DNA from 3 places in the Kribbella sp. NPDC048915 genome. Region 1 is predicted to be linked to each of the others. Evidence: riboswitches for the same ligand, from Rfam matches in the RefSeq annotation. Region 1 holds a riboswitch; each other region holds the start of a gene.
The links. A riboswitch is a leader RNA that binds a small molecule or an ion and turns the genes downstream of it on or off. The one in region 1 is predicted to bind cobalamin.
Positions count from the first base shown of each region.

Region 2: it holds a riboswitch for cobalamin, as region 1 does, so the genes downstream of both, AB0B82_RS04940 (putative cobaltochelatase) here and AB0B82_RS26560 (ribonucleoside-diphosphate reductase subunit alpha) in region 1, are expected to answer to the same signal.
Region 3: it holds a riboswitch for cobalamin, as region 1 does, so the genes downstream of both, cobN (cobaltochelatase subunit CobN) here and AB0B82_RS26560 (ribonucleoside-diphosphate reductase subunit alpha) in region 1, are expected to answer to the same signal.

Region 1 covers NZ_JBEZFT010000065.1:29,098-35,572, forward strand. Annotated here, with positions in the region: gene AB0B82_RS26550 (Fic family protein) at 1-940, shown strand, start outside; gene AB0B82_RS26555 (DinB family protein) at 1,010-1,591, shown strand; cobalamin riboswitch at 1,654-1,819, shown strand; gene AB0B82_RS26560 (ribonucleoside-diphosphate reductase subunit alpha) at 1,976-4,828, shown strand; gene AB0B82_RS26565 (ribonucleotide-diphosphate reductase subunit beta) at 4,789-5,865, shown strand.
Region 2 covers NZ_JBEZFT010000005.1:142,463-148,937, reverse strand. Annotated here, with positions in the region: gene cobN (cobaltochelatase subunit CobN) at 1-1,529, shown strand, start outside; gene surE (5'/3'-nucleotidase SurE) at 1,542-2,309, shown strand; cobalamin riboswitch at 2,352-2,503, shown strand; gene AB0B82_RS04940 (putative cobaltochelatase) at 2,569-4,635, shown strand; gene cobO (cob(I)yrinic acid a,c-diamide adenosyltransferase) at 4,637-5,251, shown strand; gene AB0B82_RS04930 (cobyrinate a,c-diamide synthase) at 5,280-6,475, shown strand, end outside.
Region 3 covers NZ_JBEZFT010000005.1:149,165-155,639, forward strand. Annotated here, with positions in the region: gene cobN (cobaltochelatase subunit CobN) at 1-1,943, opposite strand, end outside; cobalamin riboswitch at 1,977-2,102, opposite strand; gene AB0B82_RS04955 (DUF3500 domain-containing protein) at 2,091-3,059, opposite strand; gene AB0B82_RS04960 (phosphoglycerate mutase family protein) at 3,050-3,730, opposite strand; gene AB0B82_RS04965 (cobalamin biosynthesis protein) at 3,721-4,647, opposite strand; gene AB0B82_RS04970 (serine hydrolase) at 4,692-5,519, shown strand; gene AB0B82_RS04975 (dipeptide epimerase) at 5,516-6,475, shown strand, end outside.

The sequences.
Region 1 (6,475 bases):
CGTGACGGCCGAGGAGGTGCTCGGCGCGGTCGACGCGATGACCTGGGTGACCGAGTCCGTGCAGGCCGGCGACAAACTCGAGGTCGACCATCTCCTCCAGGCGCATCGACTACTGATGGCACAGTCGCCGAACCCGGAGTACGGCGGCGAAATCCGCTACCTGCAGAACTGGATCGGCGGGCGCTCCCCCGCCGAGGCGTACTACGTCCCGCCGCCGGCGCAGCTACTCCCCGAACTGCTCGCCGACCTGATGACCTTCGTCCGCGAGTCACCGCTGCCGGTGCTTGCCAAAACCGCGATCGCCCACGCCCAGTTCGAGACGATTCACCCGTTCGCCGACGGCAACGGCCGGACCGGACGCGCACTGATCCACATGATCCTGCGCGCCGACGGCCTGGTCACGCGCACCGTCCCGCCCGTCTCGCTCGCCCTGGCCACCCATGCGGTGGAGTACGTCGACGCGCTGACCGCGTTCCGGTACGTCGGACGCGCGACGACCGCGAAGGCCCGCGCGGCGGCGAACCCGTGGTTGCGGATGTTCGCGATGTCCTGCTCGCACGCGACGGCAGAGGCGGCGCGCTTCGAGGAGACCGCGGCGGACCTCAAGGATGCATGGCGGGAGCGGGCCGCTCCCGTGCGCGCCGGCTCGGCGGTCGAGCTCTTGATCGAGGCGCTGCCGGCCGCGCCGGTCCTGACGCTCGCGGCCGCGGCGCAGCTGATCGGCCGGTCACAGCAGGCCGCGAACCAGGCCCTCGCCCGGCTGGTCGAGGTCGGGGTCCTGCGCGAAATCACCGATGGGCGCCGCAACCGCGTCTACGAAGCGCCGGAACTGATCGACGCCTTCACCCTGCTGGAACGCCGCTTCGCCAGCCCAGCCGCGGACACCAGGATCGCGCCACCTAGCAGACCCGTCCCGTCGAAGCCAGGACCGACACGCTGAGCTGTTTGACTTTCCGGTGGCGATCGAGCAAGAATTCGAACACATGTTCGATCGTACACGGGAGTTGTGATGCCGGAGGCATTCGACTGGGACATCCTGCACCGGCCGTCGGCGATGGCGATGGTGCGCGGCCAGCTCGGCTTCAGCTGGATGGTGCTGTCCGGCCGGCTTGCCCAGTTGACCGACGCGCAGTACTTCTGGCAACCGAGCGGCGAGGCGCTGACGGTGGTCCGGCGGCACTACGCCGGTCGCTTCCGGGCGCACGGCTCCGGCGAGTGGGTCGCGCAGTGGCCGAATGAGCCCGACCATCGCGGACCGCGCACGATCGCGTGGCTGATCGCCCACTTGACCGAGTTGTTCTTCGAGCGTTGGGAGTGGACGTTCGGGGAGAGTCGCCAGGGGCGGGACGACATCACGCTGCACGGTAACGCGCGGGATGCGGTGGCCTGGCTGACCTACTGGGTCGAGGCCTGGCAGCAAGCGATCGCCGACCTGGACGAGGAGGCGGCGATGACCGTCGGCCTGAGCCAGGCGAACGAGCTGGACGCCTCCGAGCCTTTCGGGCACGTCGTTCTGCGCCTCAACCGCGAGCTGATCCATCACGGCTCCGAGATCATGACCCTGCAGGACCTCTACGCGGCGGCAGCGTGAGAGGACCACAAGATGTGCGACACGCGGCGTGGCGCTACCACAAGATCTAGATCGCTCCACTTAGCATCACTACTGCTGGTGGTTCGAGGCGATCGGCATCACAAGATGTTGACCATCCCGACGCAAGAGGGGAATCCGGTGCGAGTCCGGAGCTGCCCCGCAACGGTGAGCTGGCGCGCTGTCGCGCGTCCGCGAGTCCGGATACCTGCCACCAGTGCGTGCACCGCCGGTGCACGCGGTCCGAGATCTCGCGGGTGGATCGCAGGACGTGACGGCAGTGTTCCCGGCCGGTGCTGCCTGTCCCGTCATGCGTCCGCCCGCGCGGTCCCGGCTCTCCGATCACTTCTGGAGCGCACACCTGTGACTCTTGCTTCCTCATCAACCGTGGCAGTTCCCGAGCTCCACCCAGAGCTCACCGTCATCCGCCGGGACGGCAGCCGTGCGCCGTTCGACGCCACCAAGATCTCCGTCGCCATGACGAAGGCGTTCCTCGCCGTCGAGGGGCCTGAGGCCGGCGCCACCCACCGGGTCCGCGACCTGGTGTCCGAGCTGACCGGCCAGGTCGTGACGGCGCTGACCCGTCGCGGCGGCGCCCGCCCGAGCGTCCACGTCGAAGATGTCCAGGACCAGGTCGAGCTGGTGCTGATGCGCGCCGGCGAGCACCAGGTCGCCCGCGCCTACGTCCTGTATCGCGAGGAGCGCACGAAGGCGCGTACTCCTGACGACGCGGGCGCGATCACGTCACCCGCTCCGGCGTACACGGTCCGTGCGGCCGACGGCAGCCGAGCCCTCCTCGACGTCGAACGGCTGCGGGTGATCGTCGCCGAGGCGGCCGACGGGCTCGAGGCAGTCGATCCCGGGCGGATCCTCGACGAGACCCTCGCCTCCTGCTACGACGGCATGGCCGAGCACGAGGTCGAACTGGCGCTGGTGATGGCCGCCCGGGCGTACGTCGAGACCGAGCCGCAGTACAGCTTCGCCGCCGCGCGCCTGCTGCTGGACCAGATCCGCCGCGAGGCGCTCGGCCGCGTGCACGGCGAGCCGCGGCAGGCCGGCCAGGCCGACATGGCCTCGGCGTACGCCGACTACTTCCCGCGCTACATCCAGGTCGGCATCGAGGCCGGGCAGCTCGATCCGGAGCTCGCGCGTTTCGATCTCGATCGGCTGGCCGCGGCGATCACTCCCGATGCCGATCTGAACTTCACGTTCCTCGGTCTGCAGACGCTCTACGACCGGTACCTGCTGCATCTCGACAAGGTGCGGTACGAGTTGCCGCAGGCGTTCTTCCTCCGCGTCGCGATGGGTATGGCGCTGCGTGAGGACGATCGCGAGGCGCGGGCGATCGAGTTCTACGAGCTGCTCAGCTCGTTCCGCTTCATGTCCTCGACGCCCACCCTGTTCAACTCCGGCACCACGCGGCCGCAGTTGTCGTCGTGCTTCCTCACCACCGTCGACGACGACCTGTCCGCGATCTTCGCGGGCATCCGCAACAACGCTCTGCTCGCCAAGTACTCCGGCGGCCTCGGCAACGACTGGACTCCGGTCCGCGGCATCGGCGCCCACATCCGCGGCACCAACGGTGAGTCCCAAGGCGTCGTCCCCTTCCTCAAGATCGCCAACGACACCGCCGTCGCCGTGAATCAAGGAGGAAAACGGAAGGGCGCGGTGTGTGCGTACTTGGAGACGTGGCACATCGACGTCGAGGAGTTTCTCGACCTGCGGAAGAACACCGGCGATGAGCGGCGGCGTACGCATGACATGAACACGGCCAACTGGGTGCCGGACCTGTTCCTGCAGCGGGTCGAGGCCGGTGCCGACTGGACGTTGTTCTCGCCGGACGAGGTCCCGGACCTGCACGAGTTGTACGGGCCCGCGTTCGCCGAGGCGTATGTGCGGTACGAGGAGGCGGCCGACCGCGGCCAGATCCGGGTGTTCAAGCGGGTCAAGGCCGTGGAGCTGTGGCGGCGGATGCTGACCGTCCTGTTCGAGACCGGGCATCCGTGGATCACGTTCAAGGACGCCTGCAACCTGCGGTCGCCGCAGCAGCACGACGGCGTGGTCCACTCGTCGAACCTGTGCACCGAGATCACGCTCAACACGTCGATCGACGAAACCGCGGTGTGCAACCTCGGCTCGGTCAACCTGGTCGCGCATCTGACCGCGGACGGCCTCGACGCCGATCTCCTCCGCGACACGGTGCAGACCGCCGTACGGATGCTCGACAACGTCATCGACGTGAACTTCTACACCACCCCGGAAGCGGAGCGGTCGAACCTGCGCCACCGTCCGGTCGCGCTCGGGCTGATGGGCTTCGCGGACGCGTTGTTCACGTTGCGGATCCCGTACGCGTCGGACGCTGCGGTCGAGTTCGCGGACCGGTCGATGGAGCTGATCAGCTACCTGGCGATCGAGGCCTCGAGCGACCTCGCCGCCGAGCGCGGCAGCTACTCGTCGTACGACGGATCGCTGTGGAGCCGAGGGATTCTCCCGATCGACTCACTCGACCTGCTGGCCTCCGCGCGCGACGGCGACGTGCTCCTCGACCGCAGTACGACGCTGGACTGGGACGCGCTCCGAGCGAAGGTGCGCCGCGACGGCATGCGCAACTCGAACGTGATGGCGATCGCGCCGACCGCGACGATCTCCAACATCTGCGGCGTGAGTCAGTCGATCGAGCCGACGTACAGCAACCTGTTCGTGAAGTCCAACATGTCCGGCGAGTTCACCGTCGCGAACCCGCACCTGGTCGCCGACCTGAAGGCACGCGGGTTGTGGGACCAGGTGATGGTGTCCGACCTCAAGTACCACGACGGTGTGCTCGCGGGGATCGAGCGGATCCCGGCCGAGCTGCGCGAGCTGTACGCGACCGCGTTCGAGATCGATCCGCTGTGGCTGGTGAAGGCCGCGTCGCGACGGCAGAAGTGGATCGACCAGGCGCAGTCGCTGAACCTCTACCTGGCGAAACCGTCGGGGCGTGCGCTGGACGAGCTGTACCGGTCGGCTTGGCGCTATGGACTCAAGACGACTTATTACCTGCGTTCACAGTCAGCAACCCACGTCGAGAAGTCGACTCTGCGGGGCACCGACGGCCGGCTCAACGCCGTCCGCCCGACCTTGCCTTCGCCAGCGGCTCCCGAACCGGTCCTAGCTGAACCAGCCCTACCTGAACCAGCCCTACCTGAACCGACCGGCGCTGCGTGCGCGATCGACGACCCGGATTGCGAGGCCTGCCAGTGACCACGATCTCGATCGGAGCGGCCCGCGTCGAGGTCGCCGACAAGGCGATGATCAACGCGCGCGCGGACGTGAATCAGCTGCTGCCGCTCAAGTACACCTGGGCCTGGGAGAAATACCTTGCCGCCTGCAACAACCATTGGATGCCGACCGAGGTCTCGATGCAGGCCGACATCTCGTTGTGGAAGTCGCGCGACGGCCTGACCGACGACGAACGTCTGATGCTCAAGCGGAACCTGGGCTTCTTCGCCACCGCCGAATCCCTGGTCGCGAACAACATCGTCCTCGCCGTCTATCGTCAACTGAGCAACCCCGAGTGCCGCCAGTACCTGCTGCGCCAGGCTTTCGAGGAAGCGGTGCACACGCACACGTTCCAGTACATCTGTACGTCGCTGGGGCTCGACGAGGGCGAGCTGTTCAACATGTACCGCGAGGTGCCGTCGATCGCGGACAAGGATGCGTGGGCGCTGAAGTACACGCAGCACCTGGAGGATCCGGAGTTCCGGACCGGGACCCCCGCGGCGGACACCGCGTTCCTGCGCGATCTGATCGCGTTCTACGTGGTGTTCGAGGGGATGTGGTTCTACACCGGGTTCGCGCAGATCCTGTCGCTCGGCCGGCGCAACAAGATGGTCGGCATCGCGGAGCAGTACCAGTACATCCTCCGCGACGAGTCGATCCACCTGAACTTCGGCATCGACTGCATCAACCAGATCAAGCAGGAGAACCCGCACCTGTGGACACCGCAGTTCCAGGCCGAGGTCCGCCGGATGCTCACCGAGGCGTGCGAACTTGAGGTCGCCTACGGCCGCGCCACCCTCCCCCACGGCATGCTCGGCCTGACCGCGGACCTCTGCGAGCAGTACATGCACTTCATCACCGACCGCCGCGCCGAACAGATCGGCCTCCCGCCGATCTACCACGAGACCCGTAACCCCTTCACCTGGATGTCCGAACTCATGGATCTGAAGAAGGAAAAGAACTTCTTCGAAACCCGAGTCATCGAGTACCAGACCTCCTCCGGCCTCACCTGGGACTGACCCCACCGGAAGGCCCGCCACCCGGCGTGCCTTCCATTCCACTCACCCGAGCCCTGGGCCGGGCAACCACGAACGGGACGGCCCGCGGAGCAACTCGCCGCCCCGCGGGCCGTCCCCGAGCCACACGGAATGCTGACGGGCGCACCCACGCTCGAACGCCGGCGCTTGAACGCCCCGGCGGCGCATACACCCACGCGGCCGCCGACGCCCGCGTATCCGCACGCCAGCGCCAACGAACGCAACCCCCGCACGCCAAACGTCGACGCATGCAACGCCGAGTCGTGGCGAATGGCTCCCCGCCACCACCGAGTCGTGGATTCTGGTCGTCGGCCCCAGCCATTTCTCACGACTCGACGGGCGGACGAGAGCGACAGGCGAGGTTGGGTGGTCAGGAAAGGAGGGCGAGGAGGACGTCGGTGGTGGTAGCGGTTCACTGGGCAGTGCGGCGACGGCGTTCTGCAGGTCGATGGCGACCAAAGCGGACTTCGGGTCGAGGTCGGTAGCGGGCATCTGACCCTGCGGTACGCCGGCCACGACGCCGAGCGTCGCGAGGATTCAGATCGGTGTGTCACCGCCGACCACCAGCTGGCCCACGGCGGCCGCCACAAGA
Region 2 (6,475 bases), on a different contig from region 1:
GTGCGGTGCCGGAGCTGGCCGACCTGGCGACGCTCGCCGACCTTCCCGCGGTCACCGGTGCGGACGGCGTCGATCTGCTGGAGGCCCTGGCGCGCAGGCTCGTCGACGGCATGGAGACCGCCGGCTGGGACGCGGCCAAGGTCCCGGTGGTGGTCGGTGAGGTGCTCGGCCGGGAGGCTTGCGGTGTCGTGGAGTCGTTGACGTTCGCGGCCCAGGAGGTGGTCCCGAGGCTGGAGCGGACCGGTGACGAGATCACCAGCGTGCTGCGGGCCCTGGACGGACGGTTCGTCGCGGCCGGTCCGTCCGGGTCGCCGACGCGCGGCCTGGTCAACGTACTGCCGACCGGCCGCAACTTCTACGCGGTGGACCCGAAGGCGATCCCGAGCCGCAACGCGTGGGACGTGGGCGTCGCGCTGGCCGACTCGCTGCTGACGCGGCACCAGACCGAGACAGGGGAGTGGCCGCGTTCCGTCGGCCTCACGGTCTGGGGTACGTCGGCGATGCGCACGCAGGGCGACGACCTCGCCGAGGTGCTCTGGCTGCTGGGCTGCCGGCCGGTCTGGGACGACGCGTCGCGACGGGTCACCGGGTTCGAGGTGGTCGACGTCGCGGAGCTGGGGCGGCCGCGGATCGACGTGACGATCCGTATCTCCGGGTTCTTCCGGGACGCGTTCCCGCACGTGGTCGCGTTGCTCGACGAGGCGGTCCGCACGGTGGCCGAGCTGGACGAGCCGGCGGAGGACAATTACCTGCGCGCGCACGTGCAGCAGGACGTTGCGGCAGGCAACGACGTACGGCAGGCGACGGCGCGCGTGTTCGGGTCCAAGCCCGGTTCGTACGGCGCCGGTCTGCTGCCGCTCGTCGATGCGCGGAACTGGCGCACCGACGCGGAGCTCGCCGAGGTGTACGCGGTGTGGGGCGGGTACGCGTACGGCAAGGACCTGGACGGCGCCGAGGCACGGGCGTCGATGGAGCGTGCGTATGCGCGGATCCAGGTGGCGGCCAAGAACGCGGACACCCGTGAGCACGACATCATGGACTCCGACGACTACTTCCAGTACCACGGCGGCATGATCGCGATGGTGCGCCACCTGACCGGATCCAATCCGAAGGCGTACGTCGGCGATTCCGCGGTGCCCGCGCAGGTGAAGACGCGCACGCTCGAGGAGGAGGCGAAGCGGGTCTTCCGGGCGCGCGTGGTGAACCCGCGGTGGATGGCCGCGATGCGGCGGCACGGGTACAAAGGCGCGTTCGAGATGGCCGCGACCGTGGACTACCTGTTCGGGTACGACGCGACGGCGGGCGTGGTCGACGACTGGATGTACGAGTCGCTGACCGAGCAGTACGTCGCGGACCCGGAGACGGCCGAGTTCTTCCGCCGGTCGAACCCGTGGGCGCGGCACGGGATCGCGGAGCGGTTGCTCGAGGCCGCGCAGCGCGGGCTGTGGGCAGAGCCGTCGGCCGCGGCGCTGCAGACGTTGCGGGACGCAGTCCTTGAGACGGAGGGTGACATCGAGGATCGCGGCTGATTGGGTAGACGCATGCCCTCGAGACAGCCGCGCGTCCTGATCACCAACGACGACGGGTACCGGGCGCCGGGGATCCGGGCGCTCGCGCCGGTCATCGCAGCCCTTGGGTACGACGTGCTCGTGGTGGCACCGTTGGTGGACGAGAGCGGCGTCGGCTCCGCACGGGCGGGGATGGTCGGGCGGCCGATCCGGACCGTGTCCGACGTCGAGCAGGGCGTGACGTTCATCGGCATCGACGGCACGCCGGCCCAGGCGGTGACGATGGCGCAGGCCGGTGCGTTCGGTCCGGTGCCGGACCTGGTGCTGTCGGGGATCAACCGCGGCCTGAACATCGGGGTGCCGATCTTCCACTCCGGCACCGTCGCGGCGGCGCTCACCGCGGCCGAGACCGGGATCTCGGCGGTTGCGGTCAGCCTCGACTCCGACGACCCGGACCACTGGCCGACCGCGGCGCGGGTGGCCGGCGAAGCCCTCGGCTGGATCGCCGCCGAACCGGGCGGGACGGTGCTCACGATCAACGTTCCGGACCGCCCCCTGGACCAGTTGGCCGGCGTCCGGCACGCGGCGCTGTCCGTACCCCGCCGTACCCGCCTGATCGCCGTGACGGCTCCGACGGGCGAGCCGATGATCACCGTCGAACGCCTCCAGGCCACCGCCGTTCCCGGCACCGACGAAGCCCTCCTCGCCGAAGGCTTCGTCACCGTCACGCCCATCGTCGGCATCCGCGAAGTACCCGACGACACCGCTGCCACAGCCCTGGCCAAGCGCCTGACGCAATAGGCCCTCCGGACCGGACGTGGTGACGGACACGGAGGTTCGGTGGGTTGCCGGGTGGGTGGGTGTGCCATGATCTGGCGGACGGTTGTGGAGGAACACCGGTGACCAGCGGATGCTGGGAGTCCGGGGCGGTCCCGCCACTGTGACCGGGTGCAGGCCCGGAAGCCAGGACATCTGCTCCCGTCCGCCGCCGCGGTCTCGCGGACGGCGTACCAGTGCCGTCGCGGGCGTGGACACCCGCACGACGAAAGGGACACCGCCGATGCGGGCTGCGCCGACCAGGGCCGCTGCGCCTTCGTTCCCGTTCACCGCGATCGTCGGGATGGACGATCTGCAGCTCGCGCTGATCCTGGCCGCGATCTCGCCGGGCATCGGTGGAGTGTTGATCCGCGGCGAGAAGGGGACGGCGAAGTCGACCGCGGTCCGTGCACTCACCGAGATCCTGCCGGCGGTGGACGTGGTCTCCGGTTGCCGGTTCTCGTGCGACCCCGACCGCCCGGATCCCGCCTGTCCGGACGGGCCGCATGTGAGCGAGCGGGCGGTGCGCCCGGCGCGGCTGGTCGAGTTGCCGGTCGGTGCCACCGAGGACCGGGTGCTCGGATCACTGCACCTGGAGAAGGCACTGGCCGAAGGCGTCACGGCGTACGAACCCGGGCTGCTCGCCGCAGCGCACCGCGGGCTGCTGTACGTCGACGAGGTCAACCTGCTGCACGACCACCTGGTCGACGTCCTGCTCGACGCGGCCGCGATGGGACGGGCGACCGTGGAGCGCGACGGCGTCTCGGTCACGCATCCGGCGCGGTTCGTGCTCGTCGGCACGATGAACCCGGAGGAGGGCGAGCTCCGGCCGCAACTCCTCGACCGGTTCGGCCTGACCGTCGACGTGGTCGCCAGCCGCGATCCCGCCGTCCGCGTGGAGGTGCTGCGCGCGCGGCTCGGGTACGAGGCGGATCCGGCCGGGTTCACGGCCCGGTACGGCGGTTCGCAACGCGAACTCGCCGAACGCATCGTGAAGGCGCGCGACCTGCTGTCCGAGGTGGTCCTGACCGACGCCGCGCTCCGCCAGATCGCCGAGATCTGCGCGTCCTTCGACGTCGACGGGATGCGCGCCGACCTGGTCACCGCGCGCACCGCTGTCGCTCATGCCGCCTGGTCGGGCCGCACGGTCGTCGAGGTCGAGGACATTCGCGCGGCCGCCAAACTGGCGCTTCCGCATCGCCGCCGCCGCAACCCCTTCGACGCGCCCGGGCTGGACGAGCAGCAGCTTGAGGACGCGATCAACAACAGCACGCCGCCAGAAGACGACTCAGAAGACGACCCGGACGACGACCCGCCCAGCCCCGATGGCCGCGGCGGATCGGACGGCACTCCGGACCAGGGCAGCGAGAGCGACCCGATGGACGCGCGCCGATCCGCCGAATCAGCCGGCGAAGAATCAGCCGGCGAAGAAGCAGCCGGTCAAGAAGCAGCCGGTCGAGCAACAGCCGGTCCGGCGCCGACAGGCGAGGTCGCCGGGAGCGCAGCGCCGTACAAAGCCCGCCTGCTCAGTGTGCAGGCGCCGGGAGCGGGCGTCGCAGGCCGCCGGTCCCGGGCGATCACCGAGGTCGGGCGCGTCGTGGGGGAACGCGCCCGCCTCGGCCGCGAGAACGGTCGCCCACATCTCCTCGGCACGCTGCGCACCGCCGCGCCGCACCAGCAGACGCGCGGCCGCACCGGACCCGGGCTGGTCGTCCGTCCGGCCGACGTCCGCCTCGCCGTCCGCGAAGGCCGCGAGGGCAACCTCGTCCTGTTCTGTGTCGACGCGTCCGGCTCGATGGGGACGAAGAAGCGGATGAGTGAAGTGAAGACGGCGATCGTCTCGCTGCTGCTCGACGCGTACCAGCGTCGCGACACGGTCGGTCTGGTCACGTTCGCAGGCGCCGCGTCGACGGTCGCGTTGCCGCCCACGGGCAGTGTCGAGACCGCCGTACGACGCCTCGAATCGCTGCCCACCGGCGGCCGCACGCCGCTCGCCGAAGGCCTGCTGCAAGCGGCCGAAGTACTGCGGATCGCCGCGATCCGCGACCCGCGCCGCCGTCCGCTCCTCGTCCTCGTCACCGACGGCCGCGCCACCCACGGCGACCAGGCCTTCGCCCGCGCCCGCCGCGCCGCCGGACTGCTCGCACAGCGCGGTGTCGCCACCGTCGTGGTCGATTGCGAACCGCGCCGCGGTCTCCGCCTCGGACTCGCCGCGGAGCTCGCGGCCGATCTCCGCGCCGAGTACCTCGACCTCGGAGACGTTGCCGCGGGCAACCTCGTCCGCGCGGTCACCGAGCGGAAGGCGGCCTGAGATGCCGAAGGGACAGCCGGTCGCCGTACCGAACGACGGCCTGACCACCAGGCAGCGCCGCAACCGCCCGCTGCTGATGGTGCACACGGGTGCGATGAAGGGGAAGTCGACGGCCGCGTTCGGGATGGCGCTGCGGGCCTGGAACCAGGGCTGGAACATCGGGGTCTTCCAGTTCGTGAAGAGCGCGAAGTGGAAGGTCGGCGAGGAGAGCGCGTTCAAGGCGCTCGGCCGGCTGCACGCGTCGACCGGCGAAGGCGGACCGGTCGAGTGGCACAAGATGGGTGAGGGCTGGAGCTGGGCCCGCAAGTCCGGCACCGAGGAGGATCACGCCGCCGACGCGGTCGAGGGCTGGCGGGAGATCCAGCGCCGGCTCGCCGCCGAGGCGCACGACCTGTACGTGCTCGACGAGTTCACCTATCTGATGAAGTGGGGCTGGATCGACGTGGACGAGGTCGTCGACACCCTCGTCCACCGCCCCGGTCATCAGTACGTCGTGATCACCGGCCGCGACGCCCACCCGAAGCTGCTCGCGGCAGCCGACCTGGCCGCGGAGATGACCAAGCTCAAGCACCCGATGGACGCCGGGCAGAAGGGCCAGAGGGGGATCGAGTGGTGAGCCCCCGACACGGAGGAGCCGGGGCATCATGATCCCGCGGATCGTGATCGCGGCGCCGTCGTCGGGCTCGGGCAAGACCACCGTGGCAGTCGGGCTGATGGCGGCGCTCCGCCGGGCCGGGCACGCGGTGGCCGGTTTCAAGGTCGGCCCGGACTACATCGACCCCGGCTTCCACGCGGTCGCGACCGGTCGCCCCGGCCGGAATCTCGACCCGATGCTGTCGGGGGAGGACCTGGTCGCTCCGCTCTTCGAGCACGGCTCCGCAGGCGCGGACCTGGCCGTGGTCGAGGGCGTGATGGGCCTGTACGACGGCGCGCTCGGGACGGAAGGTTTCTCGTCCACGGCGCATGTCGCGAAGGTGCTGAAGGCACCCGTTGTGCTGGTCGTCGACGCGTCGGCGGCGGGCCGGAGCGTCGGTGCCGTCGTGCAGGGATTCGTTGCCTTTGACACCGAAATACGCATCGTCGGCGTCATCCTGAACAAGGTCGGCTCGGATCGCCACGAGGCCGAGGTGCGCGCGGGCGTGGCGCCGACCGGTGTGCCGGTGCTCGGGGTGCTTCGAAGGGACAAGCGGCTGACGGTCCCGAGCCGGCACCTCGGTCTGGTCCCGGCCGACGAGCAGCGTGCGCAGGCCGAGCTGGCCGTGGACGCCGCGGCCGAGTTGGTCCGCGCCGGAGTCGACCTGGAAGCATTTGTTGCCGCGGCCAACACTGCGCCGCCACACCACGCAACCCCCTGGAGCCCTGCGGGCGAGGTCGCGCCACCGGAGCCGGTGCTCCCGGTGGTTGCCGTTGCCGGTGGACCCGTGTTCTCGTTTCGCTACACCGAAACGACGGAGCTGCTGGCTGCCGCCGGTGCCGACGTCGTGACCTTCGACCCACTGATCGACCCGTTGCCGCAAGCAACCGCAGCGCTCTACCTCGGCGGCGGCTTTCCGGAGCTGCACGCCGAGGCGCTGTCGGACAACGTCGAACTCCGGAAAAGCGTCGCGGCGGCGGTCGAGGACGGCCTACCCGTGATCGCCGAATGCGCCGGCCTGCTGTATCTGTGCCGCGAGCTCGACGGTCACCCGATGGCCGGCGTACTCCCGGCCACCGGCCGCATGACCGACCGCCTCACGCTCGGCTACCGGACGGCGGTCGCGGCCACGACGACCCGGTTCTTCGACGAGGGGCGGCGGGTGCGCGGTCACGAGTTTCACCGCACGACGATCGAGGCCGATGC
Region 3 (6,475 bases), on a different contig from region 1:
AACTCGTCGAACTCCTCGTCGTCCGGCTTCTCGGACGTGTGCAGGTCGTGGTGCAACTGCGCCGCCTGGATCAGCGTCCAGATCTGGGTGCGCAGCGTCGGCACCTTCTCGGGGTCGAGCGCCTGCACCGTCGCGTACTCGTCGAGGAGGTACTCCAGCTTGGCCATGTCGCCGTACGTCTCGGCCCGCGCCATCGGCGGCACCAGGTGGTCGACGATCGTCGCGTGCGCCCGGCGCTTCGCCTGCGTACCCTCACCGGGGTCGTTGACGATGAACGGGTAAATCATCGGCAGGTTCCCGAGGACGGCGTCGGGCGCACAGTCCGCCGCGAGTCCGATCCCCTTGCCCGGCAGCCATTCCAGCGTCCCGTGCTTGCCCAGGTGTACGACGGCCTGCGCGCCGAACCCACCTGCGTCGGGCGCGGCCTCCAGCCAGCGGTACGCCGCGAGGTAGTGGTGCGACGGCGCCATGTCCGGGTCGTGGTAGATCGCCACCGGGTTCTCGCCGAATCCGCGCGGCGGCTGGATCATCAGCACCACGTTCCCGAACCGCAAGGCGGCCAGCGCGATCGCGGGCTCGTCGGCGGACGTGTCGACGTACAGCTCGCCCGGCGCCTCGCCCCACGCCTCGGTCATTGCCATCCGCAACGACTCCGGGAGCTGCTGGAACCAGGTGGTGTACATGGACAGCGGGACCTTGGCGACCGCGTTCGCCAGCTGCTCGTCGCTCAGCCAGTCGGTGTCGTGACCGCCGGCCGCGATCAGCCGGTGGATCAGCCCGTCGCCGTCCAGCGCGTCGACGTCCAGGTCGCCGAGGTCGTACCCGGCGTCCTTCAGCCGCCGCAGCAGCACGACCGCGGACGCCGGTGTGTCGAGTCCGACGGCGTTCCCGATCCGCGCGTGCTTGGTCGGGTACGACGACAGCACCAGCGCGATCCGCTTCTCGGCCGGCGCGGTGTGCCGCAGCCGCGCGTGAGCGACCGCGATGCCGGCCAGCCGGGCGCACCGCTCCGGGTCCGGCATGTACCGCGCCAGCCCGTCGGCGTCGTACGACTTGAACGAGAACGGCACCGTGATCAGCCGCCCGTCGAACTCCGGGATCGCCACCTGCGTCGCCGCGTCCAGCGGGCTGATGGCCGCGTCGCTGGCGACCCACTGCTCGCGGGTCGACGTCAGCGCGAGGCCCTGGATCAACGGGATGTCGAGAGCGGCCAGCGCGCCCGCGTCCCAGGCGTCGTCCGCGCCACCTGCACTCGCATTCGCCGCCACCGAGCCGCCCGCAGCCAGTAGCGTCGTGACCAGTACGTCGCATTTGCGCAGCAGTTCGAACAGCCCGGCGTTCTCCTCGCTGCCCGGGTCGAGTCCACGCAGCGTCCCGCAGTACACCGGCAAGGCCTGCGCACCGGCCGCCTCGACCGCGGTCGCCAGTGCGTCGACGAAGGCGGTGTTCCCGGAGATCTCGTGCGCGCGGTAGTACACGATGCCCACGACCGGACGTCCGTCCTCGACGTACGTCCCGCGGACGCCGTACGTCGGGAGCGCGCGGGGCGGATCGAATGCGTCACCGGTCAGCAGCAGCGTGTCGCGCAGGAAGCCGGCCAGGTTCCGCAGGTTGTCCGCGCCGCCATCACGCAGGTACGACAGCGCCTCGGTGACCGCGCCGGCTGGGACGGTCGACAGCGACATCAGCTCGGCGTCCGGGGCAGCCTCACCGCTGACGACGACCGTCGGCTTGCCCGACGCCAGGACCGCGTCCAGACCGTCCTCCCACGCGCGGCGGCCGCCGAGCAACCGGACGACGACCACCTCCGCGTCGTCGAGCAACGCGCCCAGCGCGGACAACTCGAGCCGGGCCGGATTCGCGACGTTCCACCCCGCATCAGCTGCGGCGGCCGCCAGCAGATCGGTGTCGGCAGTGGACAGCAACAACAGCTTCGCAGGCATGCGCAGGTGGTCCTTCCCGGGGTGTCCGCGCCCCGAATCCAGGGACGACGGCGGCAGTTCCTGACTTCCCTGGTCGGGTCACAGTGGCGGGACCGTCCCGGATTCACACCGGGTTCCTGCTGATGCCGTCGAGTTGACGCGCCGACTCTAGCGGTGCGCGGCGTAGTGGTTGGCCAGCAGGTCGGTACCCCAGTCGTTGCGGATGTCCCGCCACACCGAGTGGATGTGGTTGGCGTTGTCCTGCGTGTTGTCGTACTCGGCGAGGAACGTGGGCCCGGCGATCGAGTAGTAGTGCCGGTTGCCGACGCCCGGCTGGGTCTCGCCCGCCCACGCGAACGTCAAGCGCTCGATGCCTTGCTCGGTGATGTCGTTCCACGTCTGCAGACCGATCGGGCCGGCGGCGCGTCCGACGTACTGTCCGATCAGCAGGCTCAAAATCTGGCGCTGTGCCTCGGTCATGTCGCCGTAGGCGAGGCCGCGGTGGAGGAGCGACGGGTCGGCAACCGGGTCGTGGCGGGTCAGGATGTCGTCGGGCGCCTCCGGTGAGACCAGCGCCACCTCCAGCTGTCCCGGCTCAAGCGCGTGCAGCAACTCGAAGCCCAGGTCCTGCTCCGCGGCGAGGAAGCGTCGTCCGGTCTCCGGCCCGCTCAGCACCTGGGCCGGGTTCGACCCGATGAACTGCGGTGTGAACGCGACCGCGCCGGCCACCACCGTCACGTGCAGCGCGAGGTGATGCCCGTTCAACCGCCACGCCCACGGTTCCGGTCCGGCCGGATCGCCGAGCACCCGGAGGAAGTACCGGCCGCCGAGCACCGAGCCCTCCCAGTCACCGGACTCCGGCAGCGCCGGGATGCCGCGCAGGATCACCTCCGCGTCCAGCACCGCCCACGCGTCGGCCGCGCCGCGTTGGCTGCAGCCGAGCTCGACGATCCGCTGCGCGAGCTGCTGCTGCGCGGGCGTCAGCTCGGCCAGCGGCAGTCCGGGGCGGTCTCCCGGCAGGTACGTCCACGCCTGGTGGTCCGGCGTACCGAACGGAGCCTTGACCTTCTCGAGCTGCTCGGGCGACAAACTCGCCAGCAGGTCGAGGACGGCGTCCTGCGTCTGGGCTACAACCATGCTGAGCGCTCCCGCGGGGTCGGTTGGTAGGGCGTCCACTGCTCGAACGGCCGATCCAGCTTGTACCGGAAGTCCGGCTGCCGCAGCAGGACGCGTGTTTCGCCGTTCCCCGGGTTGCGCAGCGACTCGAAGAAGCGGACAGACCAATGGAACCACCGCATGCAGAACAACCGCATCGTCAGTCCATGGGAGACCAGCAGCACGTTGCGCGGCGCCTCCGGGTTCGAGAAGTCGCGGTGCATCGTCTCCAGGAACGTCGACACCCGGTCGTACACGTCCGACCCCGACTCGCCGTGCGTGAACCGGTAGAAGAAGTGCCCGTAGGAGTTCCGGAGTTGCTCCTGCCGCTCGATGTCCTCGGTGTCCTGCAGGTTGGCCCAGTCCTGTTCGCGCAGCCGCGGCTCCTCCCGCGCCGTCTCGATCAGGTCGTCCAGCCCGAGCGAGTCCAGCGTCTGCCGGGTCCGCAGGTACGGCGACACGTACACGCGGACCGGCTGGTTGTCGAACAGCTCGCGCAGCCCACGTCCCGCCTTGGCGGCCTGCTCGTGCCCGTGCGGGGTCAACGGGACGGCGTGGTCCGGGGTGCGCTCGTAGACGGTCTTGTCCAGGTTGGCCTCGGACTCACCGTGCCGGATCAGTGCGATCCGCAACGGCCGGTGGCTCAGGTCCATCGCTTCCCCTTCCCGAGTGCGACGACCGCTCCGAGGACCGCCGCCGCCAGGCCTACTCGGCGGGCGAGGCCGGCCGTACGCCGAACGTCGGCGACCGTCGGCGCCGGACCGTCGCCCAGTGTGCCGCGGTCCTCCTGGTAGCTGCCGTAGCTGTTCGTACCGCCGAGGGTCAGCTCGAGTGCACCGGCGAACGCGGCTTCGACCGGACCGGCGTTCGGGCTCGGGTGCTTCGCGGCATCGCGCCGCCAGACCCGGACGGTCTCCTGGAACCGGCCGCTCGTGACCGCGGCGAGGACCGCGCATGCCCGGGCCGGTAGCAGGTTGGCGACGTCGTCCAGCCGCGCCGACGCCCACCCGAAGCGGCGGTACTTCGGCGACTTGTAGCCGACCATCGCGTCGAGGGTGTTCGCCGCGCGGTAGCCGAGCAGACCGGGCACACCGAGGACGCCGCCCCACAGCAGCGGCGCGACGCAGGCGTCCGACGTGTTCTCGGCGACCGACTCGACCGTGGCGCGGGCCAGCTCGTCGGCCTCGAGGTCGCTGGCGTCGCGTGCGCACAGGTGGCTGAGCCGGGCGCGCGCACCGTCGATGTCCTTGTCCTCCAGGAGCTCGGCCATCGCCTCGGCCTCGCGGTCGAGGCTCCGGGCGCCGAGCACGGTCCAGGTCGCCGCGGCGGTGACGGCGGTGTGCAGGATCGGGTGGTTGCGCGTCAGCCGTTCGGCCGCGATGCCCAGGAGGGTCGGTGCGCCGACGAGGACTGCGGCGTAGGCGGCCCCGGCCGGGCGCGTATCGGCGTACAGCTGCTGCTCGACCTTGGCCGCCGTACGGCCGAAGCCGGCGACCGGGTGGAAGCGGCGGGGATCGCCGATCAGGCGGTCGGCCGCGAAGCCGAGGAGGATGCCGATTGCCCGGGACACCCTCGGCAGTCTGCCAGGTCCGGCGCTGTGATTGGGTGAGCGGCATGGGAATCGCGCAACTGCTCGAGCAGGTGGACGGGAGCGGGGACTTCGGGGTCTGGCTGGGCCGGTTGGACGGCACGCCGGTGTTCGTGCACGAGGCGGAGCGGCCGCACTACGCGGCGAGCACGATGAAGCTGCCGGTCGCGATGGCGATGATGCACAAGGTCGACGCCGGTGACCTGTCGCTGTTCGAGCCGATCGCCGTGCACAACGACTTCGAGTCCGCGGCCGGCGGCCGGTTCGGCGTCAACCCGGACGAGGACGAGGCGCCCAAGACCTGGGAACGGCTCGGCAAGAAGGTGCCCCTGAACTGGCTGGCCACCGAGATGATCACGCTGTCCAGCAATCTCGCAACCAACCTGGTCCTCGAGCAGGTCGGGATCGCCGCCGCGCACGAACTGCTGGTCGCGGCCACGCTGCCCAGCTCGCCAGAACCGCAGTCCAGGATCCAGCGCGGAATCGACGACGGGCCGGCCGCCCGGGCCGGGATCAGCAACCTGATGAGTCCGGCCGGTCTGGCCGGTGTGCTGGTTGCGGTCGGCAACCAGCAGGGCGAATCCGGCACGTACCTGCGCGAGCTGCTGGCCGGCAACCAGTGGAACGGCGAGATCCCCGCGTTGCTGCCGACGGGCACCCGCGTCGAGCACAAGAACGGCTGGGACACCCGGATCCGGCACGACGGTGGCATCGTCCGCCCCCCGGACGCGGACCCGTTCGTCCTGGCGGTGTGTACGACGTCCGACCTGCCGGACACCGACGCGCAGCAGCTGATCGCCTCGATCGCGCTCGAGGCCTGGAACCACCGGCACGACCTGGAGGCCGTGCGGTGAAGATCACGACGCATCTGGTGTCGGCGCCGCTGCACACCCCGTTCGTCACCGCGCTACGGACCGCGACCCATGTCGAGTCGCTGCTGGTCGAGATCAGCGACGGTTCGCACAGCGGCTGGGGCGAGGCGCCGCAGGTCTGGAAGGTGACGGGCGACTCGCTCGCCGGGTCCCAGGCCTTCATCGAAGGTCCTTTGAGCGCCGCGTTGGACGGGCTGAGCCCGGACGACCTCACCGAGGCGCTGCGGCGCGTACAGGGTGCGGCGGTCGGCAACTTCGGGGCCAAGGACGCCGTCGACGTCGCGCTGCACGACCTGGCGGCGCGGCGGCACGGTCAGACGCTGCACGGGTTCCTCGGGTCGACGACAGACGTGGTCCGCACCGACGTGACGCTGTCCGTCGGCGATGCGGACGCGCTGGCCGAGGCCGGCGCGGCCCGGGTCGCAGACGGATTCGACGTGCTCAAGATCAAGGTCGGCACCGATGCCGCCGGCGACATCGAACGCGTCCGCCGGGTCCGGTCCGCCATCGGCCCGGACCCGCGACTGCGGCTGGACGCCAACCAGGGCTGGACGCGCCGCGACGCCGTCACCGTGATCCGCGCGCTCGAGGACGCCGGCTGCGCGATCGAGCTCGTCGAGCAACCCGTCGCCGCGGCCGACCTGGACGGTATGGCCTGGGTGACCGACCGGGTCAGTACGCCGATCCTCGCCGACGAGTCCGTGTACGGCGTCCGCGACCTGGTCGACGTGATCCGCCGCGGCGCGGCCGACCTGGTGAACGTGAAGCTGGCCAAATGCGGCGGCCTGGCGCCGGCGCGGACCCTGCTCGAACTGGCCCGCGCGCACGGACTCGGCGCGATCGTCGGCTGCATGATGGAGAGCCACGTCGGCGTCGGCGCGGCGGCCGCATTGGTCTCGGCGTACCCGACGACGGCGGTCAACGATCTCGACGCGGCC